2 linked regions of the Neorhizobium galegae bv. orientalis str. HAMBI 540 genome follow. The protein of the gene in region 2 interacts with the protein of the main gene of each other region in a pairwise test. Links are inferred from orthologs where the notes say so. Each region holds a gene or a part of one and is shown on either strand. Other genes may lie near its edges.

Region 1 (3,192 bases), 4.1 Mb from region 2 along the record:
CATGCATGACTTCATGATCCAGATCCTTGGTGACCCACCAGGCACGCTTGGCATCCAGCGCCAGCGGGCCGGCTCGTGAAATGATACGGTAGAGGTAGTATCGCCGGACAGCCGAAAAGCGAGCGTCGAACGTATCATCGACAACCTGCACGCTGACGATGGCGACTTTCTCCCTGGCCATGCCGAGATAGGCATTCAGCGCGTCGCGCAGCCGGTGTGGCTGCCACGACCGCGTGAGATCGACATGCACCACCTGTCCGCGCGCATGCACGCCGGAATCGGTGCGGCCGGCGCCCTTGACCACCACGGTCTCCTTGGTCAGGGACAGGATGGCATTTTCAAGCGCCGACTGTACCGAGTGGCCGTTCTTCTGCTTCTGCCAGCCGACATAGGGCGTGCCGTCATATTCGACGGCCATGCGGAATCGGGGCATCAGGAGAGCCTCGTGCCCGGCCCAAGCGGCGTCCCGCGCAGGAACTCCGCCGCGGCCAACGGCTTGCCGCCGGCCTTCTGCAATTTGAGGAGCTTCACCGCATCCGCGCCGCAGGCAACGGTCAACGCTTCGTCCAGAACCGTTCCGGGCTCGCCCTGCCCCTCGCCGACTTCCGAGCCGAGAACCTTTACGCGCTCCGGCCGGCCGTTGATCTCCGCCTCGAACCATGCGCCCGGAAACGGCGACAGACCGCGAATGTGGTTATGCACGTCATCTGCGGGCTTCGAAAAATCGATGCGCGTCTCACCCTTGTCGATCTTGGCGGCATAAAGCGCGCCTTCCGGCGATTGCGGCGTCAGCGGCAGGTCGTCGGCTGCGAGTTTCCCCATCGCCTCGACCATGGCACGGGCTCCGACCAGCATCAGCTTGTCGTGCAGCTCGCCCGCCGTCATGTTCTCGCTGATTTCCACTTCCCTCGACAGTGCAACGGGACCGGTATCGAGGCCCTTTTCCATCTGCATGACCATCATGCCGGTCTTCTTGTCACCCGCCATGATCGCCCGCTGGATCGGCGCGGCACCGCGCCAGCGCGGCAGGAGCGAAGCGTGGCCGTTGTAACAACCGAGCTGTGTGCCCGTCAGGATCGCTTCCGGCAGAAGGAGACCGTAGGCGACGACGACGGCAACATCCGCCTTGAGTGCGCGGAATTTCTCGCGCTCATCGGTATCCTTGAAATTCGCCGGCGTAAAAACGGGAATGCCCAGCAGTTCGGCGGCCTGATGGACCGGCGACTTCACCAGATCGAGCCCGCGGCGGCCACCCGGGCGCGGCGGCTGGGTATAGACGGCGACGATCTCATGGCCCGCATGTTTCAGGCTCTGCAACGTCGGCACGGAAAATTCCGGCGTTCCCATGAAGATGATGCGAAGAGACATGGACATTCCGCGTCTCAAGAGACCGCGCCTTCTTAACTCGGATCGCCCGAGCGACGGTTCAGACCGCCTTGGACTTGGCAGCCTTGGTGAATTTCTTGATCACCATCTCGCGCTTCAGGCGGGAGATATGGTCGATGAAAAGCACGCCATTCAGGTGATCGATCTCATGCTGCAGGCAGGTGGCGAGCAGGCCGTCGGCCTCCACCACATATTCCTTACCGTCGCGGCCGAGATGCTTGACGCTGACGGTCGCCGGGCGTTCCACCTCGGCATAATATTCGGGAATGGAAAGACAGCCCTCTTCATACACCGCGATTTCGTCGGAGGATTTGACGATCTCCGGATTGATAAAGACCTGCGGCTGCTTTTCCTCACCCTCACGTGCGATGTCGACGACGAGCAGACGGCGCGGCACGCCGATCTGGATCGCAGCAAGGCCAATGCCCGGCGCGTCATACATCGTCTCCAGCATGTCGTCGGCGAGCCTCAGAAGCTCGGCGTCAACACGCTCTATCGGCTTGGAAACCTGACGCAGGATCGGGTCAGGCAGAATAATCAGAGGCTTGATCGTCATGGCTTCCCATAACCCATCTTTTTTTCCGAAGGAATAGAAATTACGGCAGGAGGAAGCGAGATGTTCACGTTTTGATCTTTTCAAGCGGCAAATTTCTGTTAGTTTCCCGCCATGAATAATCTTGTTGCTGGCCTTTCCCGTTTCTTCGACGATCCGCGCGCTGCCATCGTGGCGGTGATGTGTGGAGCGGCATTGCTACTGTTATGGCTGTTCCTGGTCCGGCGCGCATCGTTTCGGCGGCAGGAAGATGCGGCCTTGCGAGCGATGGAAGGCGAAGCCCGGCTTTCTGAACTTCTGAGAGCGCAGAGCGAGATGCAGGGACGGTTGTCGGCAATGGCGGAGACGCTTTCAACGCGGCAATCGGAACTCAACCAGTCGGTCAGCCAGCGGCTCGACGGCATGACGCACCGGATCGGCGCGACGATTACCGAACAGACCAAATCGACGCACGAGAACCTGCAGCGGCTTCAGGAACGGCTGGCGGTGATCGACGCCGCCCAGAACAATATCCAGACCCTCGCCAAGGACGTTGTCGGCCTGCAGGCGATCCTCTCGAACAAGCAGACGCGAGGCGCGTTCGGTCAGGGCCGAATGGAAGCGATCATTGCCGACGGATTGCCGATGGGCGCCTACGGTTTCCAGACTACGCTTTCGAACGGCACCAGGCCGGACTGCACGATCAGGATGCCGAACGGCGCGCCACCTCTGGTGATCGATGCCAAATTTCCGCTCGAAGCCTGGAACGCTTTTCGCGAGGCAGCAGCGCCCGAAGCCAGAAAGGCGGCCGCCCAGGCCTTCAAGCGCGATCTCGAAGTGCATATCCGCGATGTTTCGGAAAAATACCTGATCCCGGGCGAAACGCAGGAAATGGCTTTCCTTTTCGTGCCGTCGGAATCGATCTTCGCGGAGATCCACGAACATTTCGAAAGCGCTGTGCAGAAGGCGCAACGTTCCCGCATCGTCATTGTCTCCCCTTCCCTGCTGATGCTGTCCATCCAGGTCATCCAGGCCGTGCTGAAGGACCAGCGGATGCGCGAGCAGGCACACCTCATCCAGGGCGAAGTGGCGCTGCTGATCGAGGATCTTTCCCGCCTCGACGACCGCACCCGCAAACTTCAAGCGCATTTCTTTGCCGCGCAGAAGGATGTCGAACAGATCCTCACCTCCACCGACAAGCTCAACCGCCGCGGCGCCAAGATAGAGGCTCTCGAATTGGAGGCGCCCCACGAAGCCGAGGTGGCTCGCGATCG
Region 2 (3,279 bases):
GCGGGCTTATTGGCCGTCGATCTGCGCGCCCATATAGGCGATCGCCTGCTGATAGACGGTTGCGGCGTTCCAGCCCTGGATAGCAACGAAGTTCGGCTGACCCGGCTGGTAACCGGCACCGGCTCTCCAGCCGTGTCCCTTGAGGAAGTTGGCGGTCGAGGCAAGCGCATCGGCACGCGAACGGACCATGTCGATATGGCCGTCGCCGTCGCCGTCGGCTCCGTAGCGGACAACGTTCAGCGGCAGGAACTGGGTCTGGCCGATTTCGCCGTGGGCAGCGCCACGGGCGGTGACGCTCAGATCACCTCGGCCGACCAGCTCAAGCGCCGCATAGAGCTGCTCGGTGAAATAGGCGGAGCGGCGGCAATCGTAAGCGAGCGTCGCGACAGCGGAAAGCGTATGCTGATCGCCCATAAAGCTGCCGAAGCCGGTTTCCATGCCCCAGATAGCGATGATAGGGCCGGCCGGCACGCCGAAGCGGCGCTCGATCTGCGCAAACAGCGAGGCATTGCCGGACTTCATGCCTTTGCCGCGGGAGATGATGGCAGCCCCGCCGCGCTTCTTCATGAAGTCGTCGAACGAGAGTTTGAAGCTTTTCTGGCCGCGGTCGGCACTGATGGTCGGACGATTGTAGGAGACGCTCGAAAAAGCCTTTTCGACGACCGAAGGATTGACGCCGTTCGAGGGCGCAACCCGCTTGAATTCCTCGACCCAGCGGGCGAAGCCGGATGAATCGTTGCCGCATTGGAGCGCGGCAAGCGCCGGGGTGGCGGTCATAAAACCGGTTGCGATCAATCCTGCCAGCAAAATCTTCTTCATGCGGTCAAACCCGTCCCCGAGAACCGGATCGCTGTGCCAGAAGCGTCCGGATAATGTGTTTTGTTTCGGCCTTATGGCGGCGGTTGCAAACAATCGCAACTCACCCGTTCATGAATAGTTCGTGATATGGGTGATTCGAAAGAAAAACCCCGCCATTTCTGACGGGGTTTCTATCGGAACATGCTTAATAAATTTATTATCTCTCAGGCAGCGACCTTGCGCGGCTTGATCAGGCCGCGATTGACAAGCAACTCGGCGATCTGGATGGCGTTGAGCGCTGCGCCCTTGCGCAGGTTGTCGGAAACGACCCAGATGTTGAGGCCGTTTTCCACCGTCGCATCCTCGCGGATACGGGAAATGTAGGTGGCATCCTCACCGGCGCATTCGTAAGGCGTGATGTAGCCGCCATCCTCGTGCTTGTCGATGACGAGGCAACCCGGTGCTTCGCGGAGAATGTCGCGGGCCTGGTCGGCGGTAATCTCGTTTTCGAATTCGATATTGACCGCTTCCGAATGACCGATGAAGACCGGAACGCGCACGGCAGTGCAGGTCACTCTGATCTTCGGATCGAGGATCTTCTTGGTCTCGGCGAGAACCTTCCATTCTTCCTTCGTATATCCGTCTTCCATGAAGCTATCGATATGCGGGATGACGTTGAAGGCGATGCGCTTGGTGAACTTCTTGGATTCGACCGGATCCGCGACGAAGACGGCGCGGGTCTGGGTGAAGAGTTCGTCCATGCCTTCCTTGCCGGCGCCGGAAACCGACTGATAGGTCGAGACGACGACACGCTTGATCTTGGCGAAGTCGTGCAGCGGCTTCAGGGCGACGACGAGCTGCGCGGTCGAGCAGTTCGGATTGGCGATGATGTTGCGCTTGGTAAAACCGGAGATCGCATCCGGGTTCACTTCCGGGACGATCAACGGAACGTCCTGGTCGTAACGCCAGGCGGAAGAGTTATCGATGACGACGCAGCCCTGTGCGCCGATCTTCGGCGACCACTTCTTGGAGATCTCGCCGCCGGCCGACATCAGGCAGATGTCGGTATCGGAAAAATCGTAGTTTTCGAGGTTGGAAACCTTCAGCGTCCGGTCGCCGAACGAAACTTCCGTGCCTTGGCTACGGGAGGACGCCAGTGCCACCACCTCGTCAACCGGGAAACCGCGTTCGGAAAGGATCGTCAGCATTTCCCTGCCGACATTGCCGGTTGCACCGGCGACTGCGATCTTGAAACCCATTTTTTTGCTCTCTTTCTGTCTCTCCTCGATCGGTGAGGGGGAAGCCGCGGTTGAATTCGCGGAATTCCTTGTCCCCGGCCATCCGGGGAGAGAGCGGCGGCCAGAGACGTCAGACGGTTTTCGTCGTCGTTTTGGCCTTGGTTTTGAAGAAAGCGGAAAAACACACCCGCTGCGCAGCTTGGATAGCCGGCAGTGCGGAGGCAGCGATGTCGAATTCGCAGGCGCGCATGTGGGTGTCTTCCCGTTCGCGAAGGTGTTTAGAAGATTTTTGGAACGAGTCAAGCGATGCTAACCCGAATGCTGCGCTGCATCGCCTCATACCGCGCCGCGGCATCCGTGGTGCACGGCAGGCGCGATATTAGACGAAAGTCATAATCCCAAAGCATCCCTCTTCTTGAGCCTTGAATTCTGTCAATCTGCGACAATGCGTCGCCGGTCCCAAGCCCAGGAGGAACGGGCCCGGAGTCGGCATGCGAGTTTTATCTTGAGGGAGGACGATAATGGCAAATGTCGCAACGGGGGTCGGTGCGAAGGCCGGACCGATGACGCGGGAGGAGAAGAAAGTCATCTTCGCTTCTTCGCTCGGCACCGTATTCGAATGGTACGATTTCTATCTCTATGGTTCACTCGCCACCTATATCGGCGCGACCTTTTTCACCCAATATCCGGAAGCAACGCGTAACATCTTCACGTTGCTCGCGTTCGCTGCGGGCTTCCTGGTCCGCCCCTTCGGCGCACTTGTGTTCGGCCGGTTGGGCGACTTGGTCGGCCGCAAATACACCTTCCTCATGACGATCGTGATCATGGGCATGTCGACCTTCCTGGTTGGCGTCTTGCCGGGTGCCGCGACGATCGGCATCGCCGCCCCGATCATCTTGATCGCCTTGCGTCTCTTGCAGGGCCTCGCGCTCGGCGGTGAGTATGGCGGTGCCGCGACTTACGTGGCCGAACATGCGCCGCACGGGCGGCGTGGCTATTTCACCTCATGGATCCAGACGACTGCAACGCTCGGTCTTTTCCTGTCGCTGATCGTCATCGTGCTCGTCCAATGGCTCATGGGTGCCACCGCGTTCGCGGCATGGGGTTGGCGCATTCCATTCCTCGTCTCGGTCATCTTGCTTGGCGTTTCCGTCTGGATCCGCCTGAAGATGAACGAATCCCCGGCGTTCCAGAAGATGAAGGCGGAGGGCAAGGGTTCCAAGGCTCCGCTGACGGAAGCCTT

What was found.
Region 1: the proteins of RG540_RS19875 (region 2) and def interact in binary tests that used the Escherichia coli proteins (3 or more experiments, as listed by UniProt). The link is inferred for Neorhizobium galegae bv. orientalis str. HAMBI 540 from one-to-one orthologs.

What each region holds. Positions count from the first base shown.
Region 1 is NZ_HG938353.1:50,206-53,397, reverse strand. What follows is about bases 185-3,057. They hold def (peptide deformylase), read right to left. Parts: upstream 1,943-3,057; coding sequence 1,427-1,942; downstream 185-1,426. Other genes in these bases: RG540_RS00260 (DNA recombination protein RmuC), read left to right, coding at 2,054-3,057; fmt (methionyl-tRNA formyltransferase), read right to left, coding at 433-1,368; truA (tRNA pseudouridine(38-40) synthase TruA), read right to left, coding at 185-433. In the rest of the region: more of truA, read right to left, coding at 1-184; more of RG540_RS00260, read left to right, coding at 3,058-3,192. UniProt on the Escherichia coli protein: Removes the formyl group from the N-terminal Met of newly synthesized proteins. Requires at least a dipeptide for an efficient rate of reaction. N-terminal L-methionine is a prerequisite for activity but the enzyme has broad specificity at other positions.
Region 2 is NZ_HG938353.1:4,115,502-4,118,780, reverse strand. Bases 41-3,000 are described here. They hold RG540_RS19875 (aspartate-semialdehyde dehydrogenase), read right to left. Parts: upstream 2,058-3,000; coding sequence 1,023-2,057; downstream 41-1,022. Other genes in these bases: RG540_RS19870 (MFS transporter), read left to right, coding at 2,558-3,000; RG540_RS19880 (lytic murein transglycosylase), read right to left, coding at 41-819. Also shown: more of RG540_RS19880, read right to left, coding at 7-40; more of RG540_RS19870, read left to right, coding at 3,001-3,279.